3 regions of the Frankia sp. Mgl5 genome follow, and region 3 is predicted to be linked to each of the others. Evidence: predicted binding sites of a transcription regulator. Region 3 holds the regulator's gene; each other region holds the start of a gene.
What was found. Region 3 encodes LexA, which represses DNA repair genes until DNA is damaged. Its sites were predicted from a motif close to CGAACNNNNGTTCG; they were not measured.

Region 1 (9,601 bases), on a different contig from region 3:
CGCGCTGGCGGCCGAACGCGGCGGCGCGCCGGGGCCGGCCGGGTACCGGCTGCTCGTGCGGGCCGCGGGCCTCGCCAGCCGGCTCGGCCTGCCACTCGTCACGCTGGTCGACACCCCGGGGGCGGAGTGCGGGCCAGCGGCCGAGGCGGGTGGCATCGCGGCCGAGATCGGCGCGGCGATGGCGGAGGTGCTCGGCTGCGCGTCGCCGACGCTCTCCGTGATCGTCGGCGAGGGCGGCTCGGGTGGGGCGCTGGCGGCGTGCTGTACCGATGTGGTCCTGATGTCGCCGGACAGTTACGTCACGGCGCTGTCACCCGAGGGCACGGCCACCACGCTCCGGATCAGCGTCGAGCAGGCCGCGGACACCGCGGGGCTGCGCCCGTCAGACCTGGTCAGCCTGGGTTTCGCCGACGACGTCCTCGCGCCGCGCGACGCCGGTCCGACCGGCCTGGCACACCGGGTGACCGAGGCGCTGACCGAGCTGACGATGCGCGACAACGATGTCCGCCTTAGCCAACGAAGGGCAAAATGGTCGACAGGATTGGGTGGCTTTCTGTAACGTCGTTGACCCAACCTGCCACGGTAGACAGGTCGCCACGAAGGGGACGGTCATCGACACTCGGCTGTTCACCCGGATCGGCGGCGCCCAGCTCGACGGCGTGAAGGGCCTCGTGGTCGAGGCCGCCTGCCTGGCCACCCACGCCGCGCTCTACCCGGCCGCGGCACTGCCGCGCCGACGCCGCGACGACGACGGACTCGCCGACCGCTACCGGCTCGCCGGCCTGACACCATTGCAACGCGGCCTGCTCATCGGCGACCCGATGGCGGCCGGGACGCCGATCCTGCTGGTGCACGGCCTCGTCGACAACCGGTCCGTGTTCGCCCGGCTGGAACGCTCCCTGCGCCGCCGCGGCTTCACGACTGTGACCTCGGTGGACATCCCGCTGTTCGCGACGAGCGTCCAGGCGGCCGCGGCGCAGCTCGCCGAGACCGTCGAGCAGGTCGCCGGCCGCCACGGCGACACCGGCGTGCACATCGTCGCCCACTCGCTCGGCGGCCTGGTGGCCCGCTACTACGTGCAGCGGCTCGGCGGCGGCGACCACGTGCAGACCCTGGTCACGCTGGCGACGCCACACAACGGCACCCGGCTGGCCTGCCTGGTTCCGAAGGCCGTCTCCTACCGGCTCGTCAGCCAGCTCCGCCCCGGTTCACCGCTGCTGAGGGAGCTCGTCGAGCCGGCTCCCGGCGTCCGGACCCGCTTCATCGCCGTCGCGGGCGGCCTCGACACGGTGGTCCGCCCGGGCGAGGCGGCGCTCACCCATCCCGACCTGGTGACCGAGAACGTGGTCGTCGACGGGGCGGGGCACCACGGCCTGCCGTTCAGCAGCGGGGTGGCGCACATGATCGCCCGCAGGCTGGCCACGGACTCCGCCGGTGGTCGCCAACCGTCACAGACCACCACGAAAGTGCCACATCTTTGTGGCTAGCTAGGGGCATCTGTCCGAATCGCACGGTGTAGCCTCCTCATCGGTTTAGAGGTCCCCCTCCCCGACCGGTTTGTCCGGCGGATGCCTTGCGACCATGGGAGTGCGTGTTGATGCGACCGCAGTTCCCGAGATCCGAACACGGAGCACGCCGCCGCCGGAATGCTGGATCCTCCGACGAGCAGGACTCGTCCGCGTTCGGTAGATCGGGTTTCACCGCCGTCCAGCTACGGCGCACGGGTGTCGCCACCGCGGTGGCGTCCACCATCGGGCTTGTCATGATCAACAGTACCGGGGTGGCGCACTCGGAGACCTCCACGTCGCCCGAGATCCGTCCGACCGGCGCTGTGCTCGGCGCGTCCGCCGGCCCGAGCGGTACCGCGCCGGGAACGGTCAACGTCATCTCCGCCGACGGAACGGACGATCTCTCCGCCGGGGCCCCCGACGGCGAGGCCGCCGAGGCCCAACGCCGGCTGAGCACCTACCTGCAGGTCACCGACCAGATCGTGGCCCGCGAGGCCGCGGCCACGTTGAGCCAGCACGCCGCGGAGACCGCCGCCGAGACCGAGCGGCTGGAGGCCGCCCGGTGGGTCCGCCCGATCGAGGCACGGATCACCCAGGGATTCGGCGGCGCCAACCGTCACATCGGCGTGGACTTCGGCGCGGCGCACGGGACGCCGATCCACGCGGCGCACCGCGGCACCGTCATCTACGCCGGCTGGGAGTCGGGATACGGCAATTTTGTGCAGATCATGCACGAGAACAACGTGGTGACCAGCTACGGCCACCTGTCGCGCATCGACGTGCGACTCGGGCAGGAGGTCGCCACCGGCGAGCAGATCGGCCTGGAGGGCAACACCGGCAAGTCCACCGGTCCGCACCTGCACTTCGAGGTCCGCCTCAACGGCCAGTACGGGACGAAGGTCGACCCGCTGACCTGGCTCGCCGGTCACGGCGTCCACTACTGAGACCGAGCCTGGTGCGGGGCGAGCCGCCGAGGCCGAGCCGCTAGCTCGGGTCACCGGCCTCTGGCGACTCGCCCCGCACACCGGCGAGCAACAGCTCGGTGAGCGTGCCGACGACTTCCTCGTCGGAGAAGCCGGCCTCGTTCGACGGAAGCAGGGCGTAGGCCAGCGTCGACAGCAGCGCCCCCATCGCCGCGGCGACGAGAACCGGCTCGCCGGGCAGCCGGTGGCCGCGGTCCCGCAGGTACTCCAGGTGCTCGCGCAGCACGGCCGTGTCCTGGACGAGCTGCTCCCACAGGGCGTCCGACCGGACCCCCCGGGTGATGGCCGACTCGTACAGCGCGACCACGACCGGCAGGTTGGCCCGCATCACTCGCCAGGCCACGGCCAGGTGCGCACGCATCTGCGCGCGGTCGGTGAGGTCGTGCTCGCGGGGATGCTCCGTGCCATCCCCCGATTCCTCCCCCGCGCCCGGCATCGCCCCGTCCGCCATCGCCTCGCCCGCCTGCCCGTGCATGTCGGCCAGCAGGGCCTGCAGCAGGTTCTCCTTACTACTGAAGTGCTCGTAGAACGAGCCCGCCGAGCGGCCCGCGGCGGCGGTGATGTCCGTGATCTTGGTGTTGAGGTAGCCGCGTTCCACGAACAGCTGCCGGGCCGCCTCCTTCAGCGCGACCTCGGTCCGTGCCGCCCGCTCCCTGCGAACGCCCATGTCGCACCCTCCTTGACCCTGCGTGCCCCGGGCAACCATACTGAGCCCACATTCGCTGAACTAAGTTTCAGTGAGTTGCAGTTCAGTAAAAATAGATTCGACGAATTCAGGTTCGGCGACTGGTCGGATCCCCTGGTCCAAGGAGTGCGGCATGAGTCACGCGAACGGCACAGGCCGGATGCGGGTGGTGGTGGTCGGCGGCGGCGTGGCAGGTGCCGCGAGCGCGATCGCGCTGACGCAGGCCGGCGCGGCGGTCACCGTGTACGAGGCGCACGCGGAGCCGGCCGGCCCCGTCGGCTCGTTCGTGAGCCTGGCCGCCAACGGGTTGCGCGCGCTGGACGCGCTGGGTTGCCTGCCCCCGGTCCAGGCCGCGGGCCGTGCCGTCGAGCGGCAGCGGATGTGGTCCGGTGGTGGCCGGCTGCTCGGCGACGTGCCCCGCGGCCGCCGCTCGGGCGATCCCCTGCACAGCGTCACCCTCATGCGCGCCGACCTCGTCTCCGTGCTCCGCACCGAGGCGGCGCGGCTGGGCGCGCGGATCCGCACCGGCGAACGACTCGACACCACCGCGCTCGAGCGGCTCCACGCCGCCGACGTCGCCGACCTGATCGTCGGCGCGGACGGGATCTGGTCCGCCACCCGGCGGCTCCTGCACCCCACCGCGCCGGAACCCGGGTACGCCGGGCTCTACACCGTGTCGGGCGAGTCCCACGGCCTTGACATCGAACCCGACGCGTTCAACATGATCTTCGGACGGCGGGGTGCCTTCCTCCACGTGCCGGCGCCGGACGGCGGGGTCTGGTGGTCAGCTCAGGTCTCGGCACGGACCCCGCCCGACCCGCGCACGGTGGGGGTCGACGATCTGGCCGAGATCTTCGGCACCGAGCAGCGGGCCGTCGCCGTCCTGCGCGCGACGACCCGCGTGCACGGCGGCACACTCCTGCACACCCTGCCGCTCGTGCGTGGTCACCATGACGGCCGGATCGTCCTGATCGGCGACGCAGCCCATCCTGTGGGCGCCGGGCAGGGCGCGTCGATGGCGCTGGAGGACGCCGTCGTCCTCGCGCAGGAGCTCGGCCGGCGGACCACTACGAGCGACGCACTGGCGGTCTACGACCGGCTGCGCGGCGACCGGCTCGGGAAAATGGTGAAGGCCGCCATCGCGAACCGCGATGCCAAGACCGCGGGCCCGGTGGCCGCCCGGCTGCGTGACCTGATCATGCCGATCGTCTTCCCGCGGATGTACGAACGGGCGACCGGCTGGCTCTACGACTACGACCTCGGTAGCCTGCCGACCGCGGCGTCGGCGACAGCCGAGGCGGGCTGACCACGCCCCACGCCCCACGCCGCCGCGCCGCCAGACCTCCGGGCTAGAGCTTCTCGACCGGGGCGTAGCGCAGGAGGAGGTCCTTCGTGCCGGTCTCGGCGCCGAAGTCGACCTTGGCCTGGCGCGAGTCCCCCACCCCGCTCGTCGTGACGACCACACCGAGACCGAACGTGTCGTGGGTGACACGGTCGCCGGGGGTCAGCTCGATGATCGGACGCGCCGCCGGGCGGCCGGGCTTCGCCCCGAACGGGGAGCTCGGCAGCTTCCCGCCGGACCCACCGGAACCGTTGCCCGCGCCCGCCGACCCACCGCCGGAGAACCGCCCACCGCCCGCGGCCGGGGCAGGCTCGGGCAGCCGCCGCCACTCCACGAGCGAGTCCGGCACCTCCCCCAGGAACCGGGACGGCGGGTTGTAGGCCGGCTGCCCCCAGGCACTGCGTACCTGGCACCTGGTGAGGTACAGCCTCGCACGGGCCCGGGTGACGCCCACGTAGGCGAGCCGGCGTTCCTCCTCCAGCCCGGTCGGGTCACCAAGCGTGCGCATGTGCGGGAAGACACCGTCCTCGAGCCCGGTCAGGAACACGACGGGGAACTCGAGGCCCTTCGCGCTGTGCAGGGTCATCAGCGTGACCACGCCGTCCGAGCCGTCGTCGTCGGGTATCTGGTCGGCGTCGGCGACGAGCGCCACCTGCTCCAGGAACTCGGCGAGGGTGCCGTCCGGGCGCCGCTCGGTGAACTCCTGGACGACCCCGACGAGTTCGCGCAGGTTCTCCACCCGGCCCTGTGCCTCGATGGTGTCCTCCGCGACCAGCTCCGAGAGGTAGCCCGTCCGTTCCAGCGTCGCCTCGATCACGGCCAGCGGGCCAGCGGGCAGCTGCTCGCGCAGGCCCTCCAGGAGGGCGACGAAATCTCGGATCGAGCGGGCCGACCTGGTCGCCACGCCGGGCACCCCGTCCACCCGGGTGAGCGCCTCGGAGAAGGCGATCCGCTCCCGCTCGGCGAAGGCCGAGACCATCGCCTCCGCGCGGTCACCGATGCCGCGCCGCGGAACGTTCAGGATGCGCCGCAGGTTCACCGTGTCCGTCGGGTTCACCAACACCCGCAGGTAGGCGAGAAGATCACGGATCTCGCGGCGCTCGTAGAACCGGACGCCGCCGACGACCCGGTACGGCAGGCCGACCCGGATGAAGATCTCCTCGAACACGCGGCTCTGCGCGTTCGTCCGGTAGAAGACGGCGACGTCCGCCGGCCTGGCCAGGTTCTCGTCGCCGAGGCGGTCGATCTCCTCCGCGACGAACGCGGCCTCGTCGTGCTCGTTGTCGGCGACGAAGCCGACGATCCGCTCGCCGTCACCGGCGTCCGACCACAGGCGCTTGGGCTTGCGCTGGGCGTTGCGGGCGATGACCGCGTTCGCCGCGGAGAGGATCGTCTGCGTGGAGCGGTAGTTCTGCTCCAGCAGGATGACCGCCGCGTTCGGGAAGTCCTGCTCGAACTCGACGATGTTGCGGATGTTCGCGCCACGGAAGGCGTAGATCGACTGGTCCGCGTCACCGACGACGCACAGCTCCGCGGGCGGAACGGCACCCGACGGCGGCACCGCCTTCGCGGGCCACCCCGCCCCGTCGGGCTCCGCGGAACCGCCGGAGTACACAGCCTCGCCGGAGCCCGCAGCCGGCTCGTCAGCCGAGGACACCGAGCGGCCCACGAGCTCACGGATGAGCACGTACTGGGCGTGGTTGGTGTCCTGGTACTCGTCCACCAGGACGTGGCGGAACCGGCGCCGGTAGTGCTCGGCGACGTCCGGGAACGCCTGTAGCAGGTTGACCGTGGTCATGATCAGGTCGTCGAAGTCCAGCGCGTTCGCCTGGGTCAGGCGCTGCTGGTAGGCGGCGTAGACCTCGGCGACCGTGCGCTCGATGTGGTTCGTGGCCCTGTCCCGGGCCGTCTCCCAGTCGACCAGCTCGTTCTTCAGCGCACTGATCGCCGCGGCGAGCCCACGGGCCGTGTGCCGCTTCGGATCGAGGTCGAGATCCCTGGTGACCAGCGTGATGAGGCGCTGGGCGTCCGCCGCGTCGTAGATCGAGAAGGAGGAGCCGAAGCCGAGCCGGCTCGCCTCCGAGCGCAGGATGCGCACGCAGGCGGAGTGGAAGGTGCTCACCCACATCGCCCGGGCGCGGCCGCCCACGATCGCCTCGACGCGCTCCTTCATCTCGCCGGCGGCCTTGTTGGTGAAGGTGATCGCGAGGATCTCGCCGGGCCGCGCGCCGCGCGCCGCGAGCAGGTACGCGATCCGGTGCGTGAGCACGCGGGTCTTGCCGGACCCGGCACCCGCGACGACCAGCAACGGCGAGCCGGCATGCACCACCGCGGCACGCTGCTGCGGGTTGAGCCCCTCGAGCAGCTCGTCCGGGTCGAGCCTGGGCGCCCGGGCGCGGGTGGCGCCGCCCGGCTCGAGCACCGCCGGGCCGAAGGCCCCACGGGACGCCCGACCGCCGCCGGGAAGATCACCGTGCGGCTCGGGGCCGTCGCCGGAGCCGGCCGGGGCACCGCCGTCGACCAGGGCCCCGGGGCCGAAGGTGTCGTCGAAAAGAGTGCTCATCAGACCTCGATCGTACGTTCGACGGGCCAACCACCCGGCGCCGCGGCCACGCCGACCGCCACGCCATGCTGCCGGGCGGGTCCGACACTTCCATGCCCCGCCCGAGCCCTCGCGGCCGGGTCTCGCCTGCCCCAACCTCCGGGCACAGGCCCGCCGGTCGGTGCCGTGGTCGGTCAGGCAACCGTCCGACGGCCCGCGGCCGAGCCGGCCGGGTCGGCACCGACGGTGCCGGTACCGGCAGCGCTGAGAGCACCAGCACCAGCACCGGCGAGTGCGGCGACCCTGGCGTCGACGGCCGGGTCGAGGTTGCCGCCGGAGATCACCACCGCGGTGGGCCCGACCGCGAGCCGGGGGGTCCGCAGCAACGCGGCGACACCCGCCGCGCCCGCGGGCTCCACCCGCTGGCCCGACCGGCGCAGCAGGACCATCGCCTCCCAGAACGCACTCTCGTCGACCGTGACGACGTCGTCGACGAGACGGGTGGCGAGCTCGAGGGTGAGCCGCCCGGGCGCGGCCACGGCCATCCCGTCGGCGATGGTGCCGGCGGCGGTTCCCGGCTGGCCGACCGCCTCCGTCGTGCCGGCGCTGCCCGGGGGCACCGTGACGCGGCGACCGGTGCGGAAGGATGTGGCGAAGGCCGGCGCGGCGGCGGACTGGACGCCGATGACGCGGACGTCCGGGCGCAGGCCCTTGATCGCTACGGCAAGGCCACACAGGAGACCACCACCGCCGACTCCGACGATGACGGTGGCGAGGTTCGGGACCTGCTCGAGCAGTTCCAGCCCGATCGTCCCCTGCCCGGCGATGACGGCGGCGTCGTCGAAGGGATGGACCAGCAGCCGGCCGCCCTCGTTCGCGAACGCGGCCGCCGCCGCGAGCGCCGCGTCGACCCCGCCCGGGACGTACTCGACCCGGGCGCCCCAACGCCGGGTGCTGGCGACCTTCGACGGGTTGGCGCTCTCCGGCACGAAGATCGTCGCTTCGACGCCGAACCGGGCCGCGGCGAAGGCGACGCCCTGCGCGTGGTTACCCGCGCTCGCGGCCACGACCCCCCGCTCGCGGGCGCGCGGGCCAGCGGCCGCGATTCGGTGATATGCGCCGCGCAGCTTGAACGAACCGGTGTGCTGCTCGTGTTCGCACTTGAGCCAGACCGGCGAGCCGGTGAGCCGGGTCAGGTCGGCGTCGGCCACGACCCGGGTGCGCCGGGCGACCCCCCGCAGCCCGTCGGCGGCGGCCACCACGTCGGCGACGTCGACCGCCAGCGCGCCGACCGACAGCGCCTCAGCAGCCAGCGCCTCAGCAGCCAGCGTTCCTGCCGGCACCGTGGCATCGGGCGGCAGCGGGGTGCCGTTGCCTGGGCGGCATCCTGCTTCCCGGCCGGACACGGCCGCTCGGGGGCCGAACGTGCGTCGCGTGGACGCCCTGCGCGCGCTGCCTGGCCGCAGCAGCCCCGGCCGCGCTCCGACCCGGGCGGCGGCCGGGGTGACCGGAGTTACGGCCGGGGCTGCCACGGCCTCGCGATCTCCCGTGTCGTCAGCGTCAGCCGTGTCGCCCACCCGGGACGGCGAGGCGCCGGTAGCCGAGGGCCCGCTCACGGATGGTGATGTCATCGAAGATCTCCTGGGTGGCTCGGCGGCCACCTCGCTGTGGCCGCGGCAAACAAAAAAGCCCCCCGCCGTAGGGCGGAAGGGCTGGGCGCGCGACCCGTTCGAGGACGGTCACGCGCCTACGTAATCACCATGAGGTGCTGCGGCACTCATCCAGCGTGCTCCGTGGCTCGGGCGTAGTCAAACCGGCCCCTCCACCGGGGAACCACCGCAGCGGCAGGTGTAGCGGCGCACCGGCCGCCCGGCTTCCACGGTCCGCGGCGCCGGGGAGATCACCGGCGGGCGCGGCGCCGACGACCCGTCAACCACGCACGGGAACACCCTAAATGCCCCGATTCGGGTGGCGTTCGCCGTCTTTTTGCTCCACAAACAAGACGTACGGCCCACAACCCGCCAACAAGAATGTCCCGCAAGAGATCTCGACGGGTACGGAAGTCGCCCGGGAAGTCACCGGTGCGGTGCCACCGGGAACGGCAGCGAATGGCGTCTGGCGAGATGCGGGAGCACGAAGTCCGACCAGATGTGACGACATGTCCGCCCGGAACGGGCGGCGCATCTCGATGCCGCCGGGCCGGTGCACGGGAAGGGCACCGGCGTGCGCGGACAACCGCCGACGGGCGCAATACGACCCGCCCCGCGCAGGCACCAGCAACTTTCTGACGGGTGGCTGACGCGATTCCCCAGGAGGCGAATCAGCACCCGACACCATCTCACGGCAATACCCGGACACAAATCACGCAACGCCACCCCGACGGGCGACGGAGAGCCTGGTAGGACGTCCCGGCGGACGCTCCGGCAGGCGGCTGACGCCCTGGCGGACGGCCGACGACGGACGCCGGCCGGGCCGCCCACCCCGTAGCGCGGACGGCCCGTAGCACGGCACGGCGCCGTGGGCGGGGGCGGGGGCCCGGGC
Region 2 (9,601 bases), on a different contig from region 3:
AGCCGGGTGTACTCCAGCACGACCCGCGAGAGGCCTGTGTAGTCGCCGATAACCTCGTCGAGGTCGCGCAGCGCGAGCGTCATAACGATGCTCCCAGTGGTGAGGTCGGGGATCTGCGGACATGCGGCCAGGCCGCTGCGGTCTCGCGTGGCAGACCGGCTGCCGTAAGCCGCGGCTACTCAGGACCGGGCGCCGGCCAGGTAGCGATCGAGAACACGGTGGAAGTTCGCGACCACGAGCTCCTCCCGGGTGATCGTCTCGTGTTCCAGGCGGCTGTTTCGTAGGCCGGCCTGCTGGCGCTGCATCTGCTCGTAGTCCTGCTGCAGCGCCTCGAAGTAGGTGTGGCTGCCCGGCTCCTCGACGACGGTCGGGTCCACCTTCGCCGATTCGGCGAGATCATCCGGCAGATACATGTAGCTGGCGACGTGCCAGACGCACTTGTTCGGGTCGCCGGAGGGGTGCGGGGTGGGCATGGTGATGTGACATTCGCCCGCACGGATCGTCATGAAGAAGTTCGGAAAGAGGACCCAGCCCTGGTTGTCCGTCATCTGGTTGTCCGTCAGCCCACTGACGTCCAGGCCCATGCCTGTGAGTGTGTCGCGGGTGGCCTGCTGCAGCAGCGTGCGCGCAGTGAGGCCCTCCGGGAAGACCAGTGTGCCGTCGTCGCCGCGGTACTCTGCGACAAGCTCCTCGAAACGAGGCAGCATCAGCGGCACCGCGGGAAAGGTCTCGGGCAGCTTACGGATCCCGGCCACCTGCTCCTCAGGACCGAACTGCTCACCCCTGGGCACGTCGAACGGCGTGGTGGCGACGCTGTGGTCGCCGAGGAACCAGTAGCGGCCCTTCTCCGGGTCCGGGTAGATCACGTTCAGTAGCTGCGGGTGGACGCCCCAGACGTGGTAACCCTCCTGGAAGGCGTCCATGACGACCTTCCAGTTGCATTCGAGGGCCTCCTCGACATCCATAACGGTGACGAACCGCTCCATCTGGTACGGCCGCAGCAGCTCGACGACCTCGGGACCGAGGTACTCGGCGAGCGGCGTCGCGTCCGGGTCCGGGTTGAGGAAGATGAAACCACCGAACGTCTCCACCGGCACGGACAGCAGCGGGACATCGCTCTTGTCGACTCCCGAGTGGCCCTCGCGCAGGATGCCCCGGCAGTTGCCCTCCAGGTCGTAGGACCACAGGTGGTACTGGCAGAGGAACTGCCGCGAGGTGCCCGAGCGCTGCGCGCACAGCAGGTTGCCGCGGTGCCGGCAGGCGTTCACGAAACCGCGGATCATGTCGTCGCGGCCGCGCACGACGATGAAGGACTGGTCGAAGAGCTGATAGGTCTTCCAGTCACCGGCCTTCGCCAACTCGTCGGCCCGGCCGACAACCTGCCAGGTCGTCTTCCAGATCAGCTCACGCTCCTGCACCGCGATCTGCGGCGAGGTGTAGCGCTCGGTCGGGATCTTCCACCGTAATCCGGCCGGGTCGGAGCGCAGACCCGACAGCCCGATCCTCGTGTCGTCGAGCCATTCCCCGGGCCGCGTCGGCCGCGTCGCCTCGATCGTCATCAGTCCAGTTCTCCTCGAACAGGGGAAAGAGTGGGTCGGAGATCTTCCATGCGCCGGGGACACACATGTGGGGCCCGCGGCGCATACCCGGAGAGCGCGCTCTGGGCTACCGCGCGGTGATGGCACACGCTCCGGACGCACTGGGTACCGATCCGGATCAGAGCAGCACCGCACGCCCGGCCGGCCAGCGCCGCCGACGTAGCAAAATTAAACAATCGCTTGATTAAGAAGCATGATGCACGCCACACTCGAGCACTGTCAAGCCACCCACCACGGACACAAGGACGAACACGCATGCCCTTCGGTGGGGACTACCGCGATCGCGACAGGCGGGGCGTCAGGCTTCGGACTCGCGGTCACCGAGGCTCTCGCGACTCTCGGGCCGCGACTCTCGGGCCGCGGGCCGCCGTCTTCGACGTCCAGGCTGGGCAGCTCGACACCGAGGTCGCACCCCTGCGAGGTCGGGGCCGGCCATGGCCTACGCGACCCGAGCAACACGCAGGCGGACATCCGGGAGGCCGTCGCGGACGCCGGGTTCCCGGGGCTGACGTCGCACCCGTTCGGCCGCAAGTCGGTGGCGACGCTGCTCGAGGACGGGCACTCACCACGCAGATCGCCGACGTCCTCGGGCACGAGAACCCATCGATGACGTTGAGATCACCTCAACCGCAAAAAGCCAGCCCACAGACCGAAACTCAGATCTTGGAGTCCCCCGGGCACCAGCCCGACGCGGGCGTGCGCCGGCGTGTCGCCACACCTTCGAACGAATGTTCGGCTACTGTTGCCCACAGACTCTCCGCCGTCCACCGAACCGACCCGGCTTCCGAAACTGTCGGTCCCACGGCCCAGCGTCGGCTCGTGGCCAAGACCCGCCGACCTCAGTCAGCATGGAGTAACTCCAATGGTGGGACCCGACCGCGAGAAGGCGCTCGAGAACGCGCTTGCGCAGATCGACAAGCAGTTCGGCAAGGGCTCGATCATGCGGCTGGGTGACGATATCCGGCCGCCGATCCAGGTCATCCCGACCGGCTCCATCGCGCTGGACGTCGCGCTCGGCATCGGGGGTCTTCCCCGTGGACGCGTCGTCGAGATCTATGGGCCGGAGTCGTCCGGAAAGACCACCGTCGCGCTACACGCTGTCGCGAACGCGCAGACAACAGGAGGCATCGCGGCCTTCATCGACGCCGAGCACGCCCTCGATCCGGAGTACGCGGGGAAGCTCGGCGTCGACACCGACGCCCTGCTCGTCTCCCAGCCCGACACCGGGGAGCAGGCGCTGGAGATCGCCGACATGCTGATCCGTTCCGGCGCGCTGGACATCATCGTCATCGACTCGGTGGCCGCCCTCGTGCCGCGCGCCGAGATCGAGGGGGAGATGGGCGACAGCCACGTGGGTCTGCAGGCCCGCCTGATGTCGCAGGCACTGCGGAAGATCACCGGGGCGCTCGCGAACTCCGGCACCACCGCCATCTTCATCAACCAGCTCCGCGAGAAGATCGGCGTCATGTTCGGCTCTCCGGAGACCACCACCGGTGGAAAGGCACTGAAATTCTATGCGTCGATCCGGCTCGACGTGCGCCGCATCGAGACGCTGAAGGACGGCACGGAGGCTGTCGCCAACCGCACGCGGGTCAAGGTGGTAAAGAACAAGATGGCCCCACCGTTCCGGACAGCCGAGTTCGACATCGTCTACGGCGGCGGTATCAGCCGCGAGGGCTCCCTGATCGATATGGGCGTCGAGCACGGCATCATCCGCAAGTCCGGCGCCTGGTACACCTACGACGGCGACCAGCTCGGCCAGGGCAAGGAAAAGGTGCGGTCATTCCTCCGCGACAACCCGGACCTGGCCAACGAGATCGAAAAGCGGATCAAGGAGAAACTCGGCCTCTCCCCGACGCTGGACGCTGACGCTCCCCCGCCAAGTCCGGGAGCGTCCGATCAACGGCGCCATCGCATATTCGACGGTGACGATGTGTAGCCAAGGCATCCAGGAACGGATCAGCCGCCAGCCCGCCCTCAGCAGCCTGATCAACGAATACGAACGAGCCGCCTAAAACCCCAGGTAAACGCCGGTAGCCGAGTTCTGACACCCCACAGGTGATGCACTCTCGGCCGACCGTGGTGACCGATCTGATCAGGACAGTCGTCAAGTCGGTGTCTGCCTGACCTGAAGACGTGGCAGAGCGCCCCCGGAGGTTCCCGGGCAGGAGACGATGTACCAGAGAATGGTGACCCGCAGGCCCCACCCGATCGCCGCTTCACTCTTGTGTGTCGCCGCTGCCGCACACTAGACCAACGGACTTGATAGCTAGTTGACTATTTGTGATCTGGCGCTGACGTGCGCTCGTTCCTCGTTCAGTGCTCGTCAACTACGAGGCCCTACGTTGTCCTTCGATCGTGGCCCGGGCAAAAGACGCGCAGGAGCCAGGGGGCGAAGGTCCAGGTGGAAGGGTCCACATCGATGACGACGACTCGCCGGACGGTGCTGGCCGGATCCGCTGCGGTCGCGGCCGGCGCCGTGGTCAGGGCGCCCGCCCGGCCAGTCCGTGATCCGGCCGCAGCACACCCGCGAAGGTCGGCATGGATTCCGGATTGATCCTGGCCAGTATGCCTTTCGCCCTGGGCATCGTCATGCTCGGGCTGGGCCTAGGCCTGACCCTGGACGACTTCCGTCGGGTGGGTCGGCAGCCGAAGGCGGTCGGGGTCGCGCTGTTCTGCCAGATCGTGCTGCTGCCGACGATCTGTTTCGGCCTGGTGCTCGCCTTCCGGCTCCCGCCGGAGCTGGCGGTCGGGTTGATACTGGTCGCGGCGTCGCCAGGCGGGCCGACAGCCAACCTGTACAGTCACCTGTTCGGCGGGAACGTCGCACTGAACATCACGCTCACCGCGACCAACTCGGTGCTGGTGGTGGTCACCCTGCCGATCGTGGTGAACCTCTCGGCCGAGTACTTCCTGCCCGAGGGGGCGGCGATCGGGCTGCAGTTCGACAAGGTGCTGCAGGTCTTCACGATCGTCCTCGTGCCGGTCGCGATCGGGATGCTCGTGCGCGCGCAGGCGCCGGAGGTGGCGCGGCGACTCAACCGCCCCGTCCAGGTGCTGTCAGTCGTGGTCCTCGTCGGGGTCATCTCCGCCGTGCTGTTGGGGCAGCGGGAGAAGCTCGCCGACCATTTCCTCTCGGTCGGCCTGGCCGCGTTGGTCTTCAACATCGTGAGCCTGCTGATCGGCTACGGTGTACCTCGCCTGGCCGACGTCGACCATCTGGCCGCCATCGCGGCCGGGTTCGAGATCGGCATCCACAACACCGCACTCGCCCTCACGGTCGCGGCGAGCCCAGCGCTGTTGAACAGTTCCGAGATGGCCATCCCGGCAGTGGTGTACGGCATTGTCATGTTCTTCACCGCGGCCGGGTTCGGCTGGTTGATCACCCGTCGGGCTCAGGTGACCGCGTCCTCGGTGACTGTTCCCGGCGTTCCTGGTGCTGAACAGTGCGATCGAAGCTCGGTGACGTAGCTCTCGGCGCGGCGGGCGAAAAGGTAGGACTCGCGCTCGTCGGACCGCTCGCGGGCCTTTTCGGCGGCGGCTCGTACGACGCCCGCGGGTTCGCCGCGGGCGTGGAGCAGGCGCGCGCGCAGCAGCAGGACAAGTCCTTCGGCGTAGCGTTGACCGTAGGCCTCGAGGGCCCGGTCCGCCCGGTCGAGGGCGGTAGCCGCCTCTTCCGGCCTGCTGGCGGCCAGCCACATGTCGGCGATCAGCGCATGGTGGTACGCGACACCCCATCGCGGCGGGTCGACCAGCGTCCCGGCCACGACCTGTTCGGCTTCCGCCGCGAGCCCGGCCGGGTCGTCACCGGTGAGGGCACGGGCCCAGTACCAGTTCAGCCGTACGTAGTGCTCCTGCTGGACGGCGACCCGGCCAGTACCTACGGTCATCCACCGCTCGATCGTGCGCAGCACCCAGCCCGCGTCACCGGCCATCGACGCGATGATGGTGATGTAGTACGCCCAGGTCGCGACGGCGTACGGGTCTTCGGGACCGTTCCACCTGTCGATCGCGGTCCCCGCTGTCTCGACGTCACCGTGGAGTGCGGTCACGACGGCCAGCCAGCCGGGCCACTCGCCCGAGACGTCACGCCGGATCGGGGTCTCGCTGTGCGACGAGACAACCCCGTCGAGAAGCGCGGGGTTGTTGCCGCTGAGGCAGCGGTACGCCTCGCCGATGTTGCCGCTGTCCCACTGATGCAGGCCCCAGGCCTGCCGGCCGTACACCTGGACGACCGGATCGCTGGATGCCTCCCCCTGCTCGGCCAGCCGGCGGACCAGACGTTCGCGGTCCCACTCCAGGAAGGTGTAGGACCCGAACAGGCGAGCGAAGAGGAGGCCGGCGGCCTCGACCTCCCGGCCGAGTTGGCGCGCCAGGCGTTCCGCACGCTCCAGCAGATCGAACGTCGTGCCGCCGAACCCGGCCTGCCGGCGCGGGGCGATGGCGAGTAGCGAAAGGGCGGAGAGCTCGAGTTCCGGGAGCCCGGCGGTTCGCGCGATCCGGGCGGCCAGTTCGAGGTGCCGATCGGCGGCTGCGACCGCGAGCTTGGTCGCGGCGCGGCGACCGGCGCGCTTCAGTACCTCCACGGTGCGAACGGGATCGGCGAGGGGGCCGGCGGCCCGCAGGTGGAACGCGACGCGCTCGGTGATCGATTCGTCGTCGGCCTGGCTTTCCTCGAGTGCGTCCGCGATGCGCAGATGCAGCTGGATGGCCTGCTGATGCGCCGTTGTCTCGGTGACCGACTCGCGAACTATGTCGTGCGCGAAGCGCCACGAGAACGGGTCCTCAGGCCCCGACTCGAGCAGGCCGAGCGCACGCAGCGGTTCGAGGCGGTCGAGGCAGTCCGCGATGTCGACGCCGGCGGCGCGGGCGATCAGGCCGAGGTCGAGGTCACGGCCCATGAGCGCAGCGACCCGCAGCAGGTCGCGACCGTCGTCGTCGAGGCCCGCCATCCGATCGCGGACGACGTCGCGCACCGTGGACGGCACCCCGGCGCGGGCCGACGCGTCGCCGTCGCCGAGCGCGCCGCGGTCAATGAGGAGCCGCGACAGCTCGCGGACGAAGAAAGGATTGCCGGCGGTGCGGACGTGGATGTTGCGGGCGACGTCCGCACCAGGCTCGCGGCCAGCTTCGCGACGGACGAGTTCGGCCACGTCGGCCAGGCTGAGCGGGCCGAGCCGTATCCTGCGATGGCTGGCCAGCCGGCTGGCGGCGGCCAGTACTCGCGAAAGCTCGGAGCCGGGTCCGGGTGCGCGGTCGCGAAGGGCGCCGATGATCGCGGTGCCGGCGGGTAGCCGGGCCGCCAGGTGGCCGAACAGCTGGAGCGAGGCGGTATCAGCCCATTGAAGATCGTCTATGACGAGCAGCAGTGGGCGTTCCGCGGAGGCCTGGCCAATGACCGCCACAACCTGCTCGAACAGACGGAACTGCGCGCGGGCGCCGGAAACCGGTGGCGCGGCGTCATCGTGTCGAGGTTCGAGGAGACTACCGAGTTCGCTGGCCAGCCACTTCTCGCGCGCCGACGCGGGCAGACTGTCCAGAACAACGGAGAGCGCCTGCTCCCACGGCCACATTGATGGTGTTCCGTCGCCTTCCAGGCAGGAAGCCCAGACGGCGAACGCGCCGCGTTGGTCCGCAGCCGCAACGGCCTGCTTCAGCAGGCACGTTTTACCCGCCCCGGGTTCACCTTCGACGATGCCGAGCCCGGTGCGGCCGGCAAACGCCTCCTCGATGGCCTGCCGCAGCACGCCGAGCTCCTCGCGCCGACCGACCAGGCCGGCTGCCCGCCTCGCCGGTACGCGTTCGCGTTCGCGTTCGCGTTCGCGTTCCATGGTCGGCCTCGGGGTCTGCGTCAGCACTCGCAGGTGCGCGGCCTGCAGCGCCGGCCCAGGATCGATGCCGAGCTCCTCGGCGAGACGCTCGCGGACAGCCTGAAACACTGACAGCGCCTCCGCCTGCCGTCCCGCCACGCCGAGGGCGGTGACGAGGCTGGCCTGTACGGGCTCATGGAACAGCGCCATCGACGCGGCCAGCTGCAACGGCGGGATCATCCGCGCAGGTTGGCACAACGCCACGGCCAGTTCGGCCGCTGCCATACAGGCGGCGTGGAGCTCGTCGTCGAGGGCGGCCAGGACCGGGGGGGCCGTCGATCCCTGGAAAACTCCGTCCCCCGCGGGACCGTGCCGGAGGCCGAGCGCTTCGACGTAACGGTCGAGCGCCACATCGCGATCCTGCTCGGCGAGAGCGGCCTGGGCCGCTTTCAGGAGTTCCCGGAACGTGACGAGGTCCAGGGTGCCGGGGCCGGCGATGAACACGTACCCGTTGCCACGGCGGTGCAGGTAGGTACCAGCATCCCGGGCGGGGAGCGCGGGTTCGAGCACCCGCCGCAATGCCCCTATGTACTTGTGAATGACGTTGAGCGCGCTGGCAGGGACGTCATCGGCCCAGATGAGATCGATCATTTCTCTCGTGCTCACCGGACGGCCCACGCGGGCCAGGAGCAGCGCCAACAGCTGCACCTGCTGACGGGGGCCAGCGTCCAGCTCGACGCCGTCACGCCACACCCGCACCGGACCGAGGATCTGCAGGCACAGCGAACCCGCGCCGGCCGACAGATCTCCGCAGTCAGGCCGAACGGAACCGGCTCGCCCAGCCACCTCTGTCGACTCCCGGATGGACATGACGGCTGTGTTCGCTTCCAATCTTCCGCGAACCGCAGCGTAGCCGATTTTAGCCGACCTGGCGGATCTGTGGTGCGGAGATGGACAGCGGATGCTCCGTCACGCCGGGCCAGGACGGATCTCGATCTCCTCCTGGATGGTTGGTTGAGCCGAGTCACCCAGGCGGGAACCGGGAACGGGCGACGGCTTCACCCGGGCGACGGTCACGACGTACAGGACCAGACCGGCGGTCGTGAGAACGAAGCCGGCCCAGACAGTCGACAGAGTTCCCCAGCCCGCGTCGAGGGCGGCAGCGCCGCCGATCGCGCCGAGGGAGTTGGCCAGGTTGAGCGCGGCCAGGTTGAGCGCGCCCATCAGGGTCGGGGCGTCCGGCGCGAAACCGGTCAGCCGGACCTGGATGGTGGGGATCGCGGCCATCATGGTCGCGCCGACGCCGAACAGGCAGGGCAGCAGAACAGCCAGGTTGCTGCCCGCCGATCCGATCACCACCAGGAACACCAGGACTCCGCCGTAACCCCAGACAAGACCGTGGCTCTCGTACCGGTCGGCGAGACGCCCGCCGAGGTAGTTGCCTGCCGCCATGCCGAGGCCGAAGACGGCGAGCGCGATCGGAATGAGCGAGGCGTCCCGCCGCGCCGCGTCAGTGACGAACGGGCCGATGAACGTGTAGACGGCGAAGATGCTGGAGATGCCGAGTGCCGCGACGATGATCATCAGCCAGACGTTGATCCGGCGCAGGGCGCCCAGCTCGTTCGTGACGGAGGTACCGCCCAGCTCGTCGGTGTGGGGTAGCCAGGTGACCAGCGCGGCGCCGGCGAGCAGGCCGACGGCGACCACGCTCCAGTACATGACTCGCCAGCCGGCGTTCTGACCGACGACGGTGGCCAGCGGCGACCCGGCGACGGTGGCGATGGTCAGTCCCCCCATCACGGTGGCGAAAGCCCTGCCGCCCTTGCCCGGTCCGTACACGTACGCGGCGACGACGGCGCCGGCGCCGAAGAACGCACCCTGCACACTGCCGGCGATGAACCGGAAGAGGACAAGCAGCGCGATGTTCGGCGCCAGCGCGGAGAGCCCGTTGCCGACCAGGAACAGCACGATCAGGCCGAGCAGCAGCGTGCGACGGTTGACCCGGGCGGCGAGCAGGGTGATCGCCGGGGAGCCGATCACCACCCCGAAGGCGTACGCGGTGACCGCATACGTCGCGACCGGAACCGACACATCCAGATCGGACGCGAACAGCTGGATGACGCCGTTGCTACCGAACTCGCCGGTGCCGATCGCGAAGGTACCCAGCGCCAACGCGACCAACGTCATCTTCGG
Region 3 (9,601 bases):
ACTCCGCCACCGGCCGCCTCTCCGGACGCGCCCGCGACGGCCGCCTCGTCCACCTGCTGGTGACCGGGCCGCATGCGCAGGAGGGGCTCGTCCGGCCGGGCGACGTCGTGGAGACCGTGGTGACCAGGGGCGCGCCGCACCACCTGACGGCGGACGGCCCGCTGCTCACCCACCGCCGGACCCGCGCCGGTGATGCCTGGGCCGCCGGCCGCGCCATCGCCGGCGACACCCCGAGCCCGGACCGCCCCGCGGTCTCTCTGGGGATGCCGCAGCTGCGCCCGAGCGCCCCCGCCGCGCGGTGACCCTGGTCGCCGCGGCTGTCTGCCCGCATCCGCCGCTGCTGGTCCCGCAGGTCGCCGGGGTGGACCCGATCGAGGTCCGCGACCATGCCAGCGCGGCCGTCGCCCGGCTGTGCGCCCTCGCCCCGGACCACATCGTGGTCGTCGGCGACGATGCCGCGGACGCCCACTACGCCGGGTCGGCCGTCGGCTCGCTGGCCGGGTTCGGGGTCGACCTGAGCTTCTCGCTCGGCGCGTCGGGCACGGGTCCGGCCGTGCTCCCGCTGTCGCTCACCATCGGAGCCTGGCTGCTGCGTGAGGCGGGCTGGGCCGGGCGGTGCTCGGCCCGCGGGGTGCCGGCGGCGACCGGGCCGGCGGCGGCCGCCGCGATCGGCGCCGACCTCGTGGCCACCGCGGAGGCGGACGGGTCCCGGCTCGCCCTGCTGATCATGGGCGACGGGAGCGCCCGACGGACGGTGAAGGCCCCCGGCAGCCTGGACCCGCGGGCCGCCGCGTACGACGCCTCGGTCTCCGCCGCGCTCGCCACGCTGGACGTCACGGCGCTGCTCGCCCTCGATCCCGCGCTCGCGGCCGACCTGCTCGCGCCGGGCCGGGCGTCCTGGCAGGTCCTCGCCGGCGCGCTGCGCCGCGCGACGCCGGGCGATCCGGCCCGCTCCTGGACGAGCCTGGTCCGCTACGACGACGCCCCGTTCGGGGTCGGCTACCTGGTCGTCGGATGGGAGCGCGCGGACGGCACCCGGGCCGACCGGCAGGAGAAGCGGGCCACCGCGCAGAGCGGCCGGTGACCGCGTCCCGTGACGGCGCCGGCCTGACCAACGGTGCCACCCGAGCCGATCAGGCCGGGCCGGTCATCGCGGTCGTCGGCCCGACCGGTGCCGGTAAGAGCGACCTGGCGGTCGAGATCGCCCTCGAGCTCGGTGGGGAGATCGTCAACGCCGACTCGATGCAGCTCTACCGGGGCATGGACATCGGCACGGCGAAGATCCCGATGGTCGAGCGACGCGGCGTGCCCCACCATCTGCTGGACATCTGGGAGATCACCCGCGCCGCGGACGTCGCCAGCTACCAGGCCGACGCCCGGCGGGTCGTCGACGGCCTGCTCGCCGCCGGCCGGGTGCCGATCCTGGTCGGCGGATCTGGCCTGTACGTGCGGGCGGTTCTGGACGATTTGTCATTTCCCGGCACCGACCCGGCCGTCCGCGCCCGGCTCGAGCGCGAGCTCGCCGAGGTCGGGCCGGGGCCGCTGCACGAGCGGCTGACGGGGCTGGCGCCGACCGCCGCCGCGGCGATCCTGCCCGGCAACGGGCGGCGGATCGTGCGGGCGCTCGAGGTCGTCGAGCTCACCGGCACATTCGAGGCCACTTTGCCCGAATATCGATCGATTTATGATGTCGTTCAGGTCGGCGTGGACCGCCCGGACCTGGACACGCGGATCGCCGACCGGGTGGAGCTGATGTGGCGCGCGGGCTTCGTCGACGAGGTCGCGGCGCTCGCGGAGGCGGGGCTGCGCGACGGGCGGACCGCCTCGCGTGCCCTCGGATACGCGCAGGTCCTGGCCGTCCTCGACGGAGCAATGGACTCCATGGACGCGGCCAAACAGGCCACAACAACGGCCACCAGGCGCTTCGCTCGTCGGCAAAGATCCTGGTTCCGGCGTGATCCGCGGATATCCTGGCTGGAATTTCCGGATGTCGCCGCGGCGCTCGCCGAGGTACGACGTCTGGTGGGTTCGCTCTGATATTGGGTTCGCTCTGACGTGTGGCCGGCCCAGCGCCGCGGGACCTTCGCCTGACCCGTCGGCCCGGGTCCCGGCCCATCCCGGCGTCTGGAGAGTTCGACGTGACCGCGCTCGACCTTGCCCTGGTTCCCGCGCTGTACGCCTCGTTCGACGACGGTTCGCTACGCCTGCACTACCAGCCGGACGTCGACCTTCGTAACGGCTCCGTCCCGGGGATGCAGGCGCGGCCCCGCTGGGCGCACGCCGAGTTCGGGCTGCTCGGCCCGGCGGCCTTCATGCGCGTCGCCGAGGCCGCCGGGCTGGTCGGCCAGGTACACCAGTGGGTGCTGCGGATGGCGGTCACGGAGGCGCGGACCTGGCACCGGATGGCCGCGGGGACCTCCGTCCGCCCGCCGCGGCTGTGGGTGCGCATCGACGGCCGTCATCTCGCCCGCCCGGAGTTCCTCGCCGAGGTGGAGCGGCTGGTGCTGGGGCGGTCGCTGCCGGCGGGCGCCGTCGGCCTGCAGTTCACCGAGGACACGCTGGCGTTCGCGCCTCCCGCGCTGCCCCGCCTGCTGGTGCGGCTGCGGGACCTCGGCGTCGCGGTGGGCGTCGACGCGTTCGGCACGTGGTACGGCTCGTTGTCCACCCTCGACGTGCTCCCGCTGGACCTGGTGCGGATCGACGGGCAGTTCCTGCGGGCGACGATCCGCGACATGGAGGGCGAGGCGGCCTTCGCCTCCCTGGTGGGCGTGGCGCATCGGCGGCGCATGGTCGTCGTCGCCGAGGACGTCGACACCGCGGTGCTGGCGGACCGGGTCGGCAGGCTGGACTGCGACCGGGTGTCCGGGCCGCTCTTCTGCCCGCCGGTACCGGTGGAGGACGCCCGCATGATCGCGCTCGGCCGCGGCCGGCCGGACAGGTGGTACAAGCCGTCCGCTGAGACCCGGGCCGAGACCGGCTTCCGGCCGGCGAGTCAACCCGGGTGGTCCGGCGCCACCCCCGGCCGCCCTGGCCCTCAGCCTGGACGTCCCGGCGACCAGCACGGGCGTCCCGGCGACCCGCAGGGACGTCCCGCCCAGCCGACGCGTTCGGGAGGTACCGCGCAGTCAGGAGGTACCGCGTATCCGGGTGGTTCGGGGCGAGGGGACCGTTCGCGGGCGGCTGCCGCGGGGTGAGCTCGCCGCGGCCGTACGATCGCGGCGTGCGCTTCGTCAAGGGACACGGAACGGGTAACGACTTCGTCATCCTGCCGGATGCCGACGGCGAGCTCGATCTCAGCCCCGAGCTGGTGCGGGCGCTGTGCCACCGGGGCACCGGCATCGGCGCCGACGGGGTGCTGCGGGTCGTGCTGACCGCGGCCGAGCCCGCCGCCGCCGGCGACAGCGCGGCCGCCCGCTGGTTCATGGACTATCGCAACGCCGACGGGTCGATCGCCGAGATGTGCGGCAACGGGGTCCGGGTGTTCGCCCGCTATCTCGTCGACGCGGGTTACGCCGCGCCCGGCCGTCTCGTCATCGCCACCAGGGCCGGCCTGCGGGCGGTCGAGGTGCCGGCGGGCGGCGACGTCACCGTCGAGATGGGACCGCCCGAGCTGGCCGCCGGCCCGGTGCCGGTCACGGTCGCCGGGCGGGAGTTCGCCGCCGTGCCGGTCTCGATGGGGAACCCGCACGCGGTCTGCTTCGCCGACGACCTCGACCCGGCCGGCCTGGCGCGCCTGGACCTGCGCGCGCCGGCCTACCCGGCCGCCGCCTTCCCCGAGGGCGTGAATGTCGAGGTCGTCGTCCCGGCTCCGGACGGGGTCGCCATGCGGGTCTTCGAGCGGGGCGTCGGTGAGACCGCGTCCTGCGGCACCGGCGCGTGTGCCGTCGCTGTGGCCTGGGCGGCCCGCAATGGCGATGGGCCGCCCGCAGAGGTCGAGGTCGACCTCCCCGGCGGGCGGCTGACTGTCGGCTGGTGGGAGTCGACCGTCCTGCTCAGTGGCCCGGCCGTGCTGGTGTCGGACGGTGTCCTTCGTCCCGACTGGCTGCGCGCGGCGGGTGGCTTCGGCCCGGCGGCTCCCGCGGGCGAGCGGCGTCCGAGCGTTGTCGGGGCCGGCTGAGCGCGGCCGAGGCAGGCTGAGCGCGGCCGGGGCAGGCAGGGCGAAGTCCCTCGATCTCCCTCGGGGACCCGTGGCGCGTGGGTGCGCCCGGGCGTCGGGCCGGGTGCCCGCCTCAGGTCTGCCGAGGTCGTCCGGTGGCGGGCACCGTCCGGTAAAGGGTTCGCGATCGCGGGTATGCCGTGTCACCCTGAGAGTGACGGTGTTTCATCGGCCGGGCGAACCCGGCTGATGGGGCGAAAGAGTGCCGTCCCGGCCGGGGCGGACTGGAATGACGCGGTCACCGTGCCGCGTTGAGAACGGATGGTATGAGTCTTCGCGCTGACGCCGCTGTGGCGTCCACCCCGCATCTGAAACTGCACTCGGGCGACGGCGGCCACGACGGCCACGAGGGTCGTGACGGTCGCGCCGGCACCGCGCTCGCCCTGGCCGAGGCCGACGGGTTCTCGTTCTTCGACGAGGAGGGCGACGGGCTCGACCTGGAGGACCGTGGCGCGCTGCGCCGTGTCCCGGGCCTCACCACCGAGCTCGAGGACATCACCGAGGTCGAGTACCGCCAGCTCCGGCTGGAACAGGTCGTTCTGATCGGGGTGTGGACGTCGGGCTCGCAGGTCGAGGCCGAGGCTTCCATGACGGAGCTGGCCGCGCTCGCCACCACCGCCGGCTCGGTCGTGCTCGACGCGCTCGTGCAGCGCCGGGACAGGCCCGACGCAGCGACCTTCGTGGGCTCCGGCAAGGCCAAGGAGCTCGCCGAGATCGTACTGGCGACCGGCGCGGACACGGTGATCTGCGACGGCGAGCTGACCCCCGGCCAGCTGCGCCAGCTCGAGGAGGTCGTCAAGGTCAAGGTGATCGACCGGACGGCGCTGATCCTCGACATCTTCGCTCAGCACGCGACGTCGCGCGAGGGCAAGGCGCAGGTCGAGCTCGCCCAGCTGCAGTACATGCTGCCGAGGCTGCGCGGCTGGGGTGAGTCGATGTCCCGGCAGGCCGCCAGCGGCGGCCGGGCGCCGATCGGTACCCGTGGCCCCGGTGAGACGAAGATCGAGACGGACCGTCGCCGGCTGCGCGCGCGCATCACCAAGCTGCGCCGAGAGCTCACCGGGATGGCCACCGTCCGGGCGACCAAGAGGTCGTCGCGCCGCCGCGGTGCCGTTCCCGCCGTCGCGATCGCCGGCTACACCAACGCCGGCAAGTCGTCGCTGCTCAACCGACTGACCGGGGCGGGCGTACTGGTCGAGGACGCGCTGTTCGCGACCCTCGACCCGACGGTGCGCCGGGCCACGCTGCCCGACGGCCGGATCTTCACCCTGGCCGACACGGTCGGCTTCGTGCGCCACCTGCCGCACCAGATCGTCGAGGCGTTCCGTTCGACGCTCGAGGAGGTGGTGGACGCCGACCTCGTCCTGCACGTCGTCGACGGTTCGGCCCCGGACCCGATGGGGCAGATCTCGGCCGTGCGCGAGGTGCTCGCCGAGATCGACGCGGCCGGGGTGCCCGAGCTCATCGTGGTCAACAAGGTGGACGCGGTCGACCCGACCACGCTCGCCGTCCTGCGCCAGGCGGTGCCGGACGCCATCTTTGTCTCGGCGCGGTCCGGGGCGGGGCTGCAGGAGCTGGTGGAGGCGCTCTCGGCGCGGATACCGCACCCGGAGGTCGAGATGTCCCTGCTGGTGCCCTACACCCGGGGCGATCTCGTCTCCCGCATCCACCAGATCGGCGAGGTGCTCCGAGTCGAGCACACCGGCAAGGGCACCGAGGTCGCCGCGCGCGTGCCCGTGGGCCTGGCCGCCGAGCTGGAGCCGTTCCGCGCCTGACGACCCTGCCTGAACACCAGCCCCGACGGAACACCGCGAGCTGAACACCGCACCGGTCAGACGCCTGACGTCTGACCGGTGCCCGGCCTGCCCGGTGCCGGCCGCGTGCCGGGGATCAGACCCGGCGCATCACCGCCACGATGCGGCCGAGGATGGTCGCGTCCTCGGCCGGGATGTCGGAGAAGGCCGGGTTCTCCGGCGCCAGCCACACCCGGCCGTCGCGCTGCCGGAACCGCTTGACCGTGGCCTCTCCATCGATCATCGCCGCGACGATCTCGCCGTTGTCCGCCACCGGCTGCTGCCGGACGACGACGAAGTCGCCGTCACAGATGGCGGCATTGATCATCGATTGGCCGACCACCTTGAGCAGGAACAGAGTTCCCTCGCCGACGATCTCCTTCGGCAGTGGGTAGACGTCCTCGATCGCCTGCTCGGCGAGGATCGGCCCACCGGCCGCGATCCGCCCCACCAGGGGGACGTAGGTGGGCGTGCCGGCCTCCAGCGCCGTTGTCTCGGCGGGTGCGCCGGCCGCCGCCGCGGCACCCGCGCGGGAACGCCCGCCGGCCTTCGCGCCGCCGATCGGAAGCACCTCCATCGCCCGCGGCCGGTTCGGGTCGCGCCGGAGGAACCCCTTCTCCTGCAGCACCTTGAGCTGGTGCGCGACGCTGCTGGTGCTGGTCAGGCCGACAGCCTCGCCGATCTCCCGGACGCTCGGCGGGTATCCGCGCCGCTCCACCGCGGACCGGATGACCTCGAGCACCTTCTTCTGCCGCTGCGTCAGGCCCGAGGCGTCCGCGGGGCTGTCGGGAAAATCCCGGACGTTGCCACGGGTGTCACCTCGGCGGGTACCCCGTTCCTGGCTGGTCATCGCCTACCGCTCTCCTGTCGATGCTTACGCGCGGCGGATGGTGCCACCGGCGGCTGCCAAGGACCGGGTGGTCGACGGCCCGGCTCCGCCAACACCCACCCGGTCGTTCCAATGCTTTGTCCGATTAGTAACTTTTGATCGGTTCGGCTGATCGGTTTGGCGGGGTCCTTCGTGCTCGGTTCATCTCGCACGATCGTCCACAACTGATCGTCCTTGACGGTAGTCGGCCGGTCGCCGAATCTCAAACGTCTGTTCGAGCGTGTCGGGGGAAGTGTGCGTGGTGGCCGTGTAAGAATCGCTCAGGCGTTCGATCGAACAAGTGTTCGTGCCTGGGAGGTTGGCATGACCGACGGTGGCGGTGCGGCCGGTGGGAATGCGTCAGTTCGGCGGGGTCACCCGGTGTCCCGCAGCTGCGCGCTGCGGCAGGGTGCGCAGGTCGCGACGGGTGCGCGGGGGGCACGTGGCGTGCGTGGAGCCGCGGTGGGCGGAGTCGCCGTCCGTGGCCGCGGGGTGCGGGGGGTGGCGGTGCGCGGCATGGGCCGCGTGCCGGTAGGGCGCCCGGTTCGCTCTCGTGGCGCCCGATGTGGTCTCTCGGGGGCTGCTCCGGCTGCCACGGTGCCGCCTGCTGAGTCCAGGCGGGGCGGTGAGCGGCGATCCGGGGCGTCCGTCATCGAGATGCCCGGCATGTGGTGGCGTGAGGCAGCCGTCGGGTTGGCCGCGGCCGGGTCGGCCGCCACGGTGCCCGAGCCGCGTCCTGGGCCGAGCGGGCAGTCCCAGCCCCAGCGTCCCCGGCCTCAGCCCCACGCCCGGCCTGAGGCTCGACCTCGACCTCGACCTCGGGCCGGGTCCCGGTCGCGGGCCGGTGGGCGGGGGAGGTCGGGTGCGCGGCCGCCGCTGCGGCTGACCAGGCGCGGCCGCGTCGTCGTGGTGGCGCTGGCGAGCACGGTCCTCGGCCTTGTCTTCTCGTTGGTGCTGGTGACGGCGTCACAGGCGTTCACCGGCGTCCCGGTGAGCTACCGGACGCACGTCGTGCGGTCCGGGGAGACGCTCTGGGAGATCGCCCACGAGGCCGCCCCCGAGGCCGACACCCGCGACACCGTCCGCGGGCTCATGACCCTGAACGGCCTCGACACGGTGACGCTCACGCCCGGTCAGGAGCTCCGGCTCCCCTGACCCGGCTTTCCTGCTGCGGCCCCGATGCCCCGATGCCCCGGTGGCTCGATGCCCGATGGCTCGGCGGCCCGGCATGCCCGGCATGCCCGGTGCGTTCGGTGTGCCAGGTGTTGCGGCTGCCCCACCGAGGGCACGTCCGGCTGGTGTCACCGCCTGTCGTGGCCCCGGCGCGGGCTGGCGAGAACACACCTGAGGACCACATGCACCGGAGGGGTCGGTGTCGGATCTGTCGGGGGTGTGCGCTACGGTGGACACAACATCTTGTAGTTTCAGCACCGCAAGTCATCCACAGGTTGTTACACAGGTAATCCACAGGGCCTTGACCGTCTGTCCACGGGGCCGCCGGTCGAGGTGACGGAACCCAGTCGGACGCACCCCGCGGGCGGCAGTGTCAGCCTGCCCGGGGTGGAGGGGAGCGGACCATGCGGTGCCCTTTCTGCCGGCATCCCGACAGCCGTGTCGTCGACAGCAGGGAGGCCGAGGAAGGCGCCGCGATCCGGCGCCGGCGGTCGTGTCCGGCCTGTGGCCGTCGGTTCACGACCATGGAGGAGGCCTCCTTGCGGGTCCGTAAGCGCAGCGGGGCCACCGAGCCCTTCAGCCGCGCGAAGGTGATCGTGGGAGTGCGCAAGGCGTGCCAGGGCCGCCCCGTCCGGTCGGACGATCTGGCGCTGCTGGCGGAGCGGGTCGAGGAGACGGTGCGCTCCTCGGGCTCCGCGGAGGTGGCCGCCGAGGATGTCGGCCGAGCGATCCTCGGCCCCCTCCGAGAGTTGGACGAGGTGGCCTACCTCCGCTTCGCCTCCGTCTACCTGGCGTTCGAGTCGCTCGGCGACTTCGAGGCGGCGATCGCGGCCCTGCGTGCCGAGTCGGCTGGCGGCGGTGAGCCGCCCGTCGCCGGGAAGCCGACCGCGATGCCGGCGGCCACCGGGGCCTCGGCTGTCGTCGTTCCGGTGACCACGGGCCCACGGGCGGCGGCCGGCCCCTGACGCACCGGCCCGAGGTCCCGGAACCGGGATCCGGGCGTCCATGAGTGACCCAGCCTGATCCGCGCCGGCCTCACGAACCCGGCCGGTGGGCCGCCTGCCGGCTCCGGCATCGCGGGCCGGGCGCGGGGGAGGCGTCGAGGCGCGGTCCGGCGAGCGTCCAGGTCCGTGTAACGACCTGGAATGGAACCAGCCTGGAGCCGTGTCGGTGCGGAGTCGGAGCCACACCGGTCTCGGAGCCGCGGTGGTCCGTGTACTGCGCGAGGCCACGGAAGCCGCCCGCGGCGCACGTAATACAGGCATCGGCGCATGCGCCGCGGCCAGCACCTTTGCACCTGATGTTCGGACCCGACCACCTGTGCCCCTGCCCCGCCCCCGACCCGATCCCGTCCGGCGCGGCCACGGGCATCGAGCGCCACCAGCCGGACCGGCCACCTCGGGTACGCCGCCGTGCCCGCCGGATCCGGCACGGCCTCAGGCCCCACATACCGTCCCAGACCCCACGCACACCCCGGCCGATCAGCGGAACAGCTGATCCGGCCATCCCGCCCTGCACTGCCGGCGCCGGGCCGGACCTGCCCGGGACCATGCCTGACCAGGCCTGATCCGGGCACGTAAGTCCGGTGGCCGCTGTTTGAACCCATCGAAC

Region 1: the regulator LexA is predicted to act here: its motif matches at 7,089-7,102, upstream of pcrA (DNA helicase PcrA).
Region 2: the regulator LexA is predicted to act here: its motif matches at 2,320-2,333, upstream of recA (recombinase RecA).

What each region holds. Positions count from the first base shown of each region.
Region 1 is NZ_JALKFY010000004.1:162,376-171,976, forward strand. It holds gene MXD62_RS03550 (carboxyl transferase domain-containing protein) at 1-559, shown strand, start outside; gene MXD62_RS03555 (alpha/beta fold hydrolase) at 546-1,487, shown strand; gene MXD62_RS03560 (M23 family metallopeptidase) at 1,598-2,452, shown strand; gene MXD62_RS03565 (TetR/AcrR family transcriptional regulator) at 2,493-3,158, opposite strand; gene MXD62_RS03570 (FAD-dependent oxidoreductase) at 3,310-4,482, shown strand; gene pcrA (DNA helicase PcrA) at 4,526-7,081, opposite strand; gene MXD62_RS03580 (pyridoxal-phosphate dependent enzyme) at 7,255-8,691, opposite strand; partial or broken gene MXD62_RS03585 (hypothetical protein) at 9,422-9,601, opposite strand, start outside.
Region 2 is NZ_JALKFY010000628.1:3,389-12,989, reverse strand. It holds gene MXD62_RS17970 (hypothetical protein) at 1-83, opposite strand, end outside; gene MXD62_RS17965 (SRPBCC family protein) at 180-1,559, opposite strand; gene recA (recombinase RecA) at 2,461-3,537, shown strand; gene MXD62_RS17955 (bile acid:sodium symporter family protein) at 4,140-5,069, shown strand; gene MXD62_RS17950 (AAA family ATPase) at 4,994-8,278, opposite strand; gene MXD62_RS17945 (MFS transporter) at 8,378-9,601, opposite strand, start outside.
Region 3 is NZ_JALKFY010000614.1:54,076-63,676, forward strand. It holds gene miaB (tRNA (N6-isopentenyl adenosine(37)-C2)-methylthiotransferase MiaB) at 1-302, shown strand, start outside; gene MXD62_RS14515 (hypothetical protein) at 299-1,084, shown strand; gene miaA (tRNA (adenosine(37)-N6)-dimethylallyltransferase MiaA) at 1,081-2,037, shown strand; gene MXD62_RS14525 (EAL domain-containing protein) at 2,139-3,194, shown strand; gene dapF (diaminopimelate epimerase) at 3,221-4,117, shown strand; gene hflX (GTPase HflX) at 4,423-5,931, shown strand; gene lexA (transcriptional repressor LexA) at 6,047-6,799, opposite strand; gene MXD62_RS14545 (LysM peptidoglycan-binding domain-containing protein) at 7,724-7,972, shown strand; gene nrdR (transcriptional regulator NrdR) at 8,395-8,955, shown strand.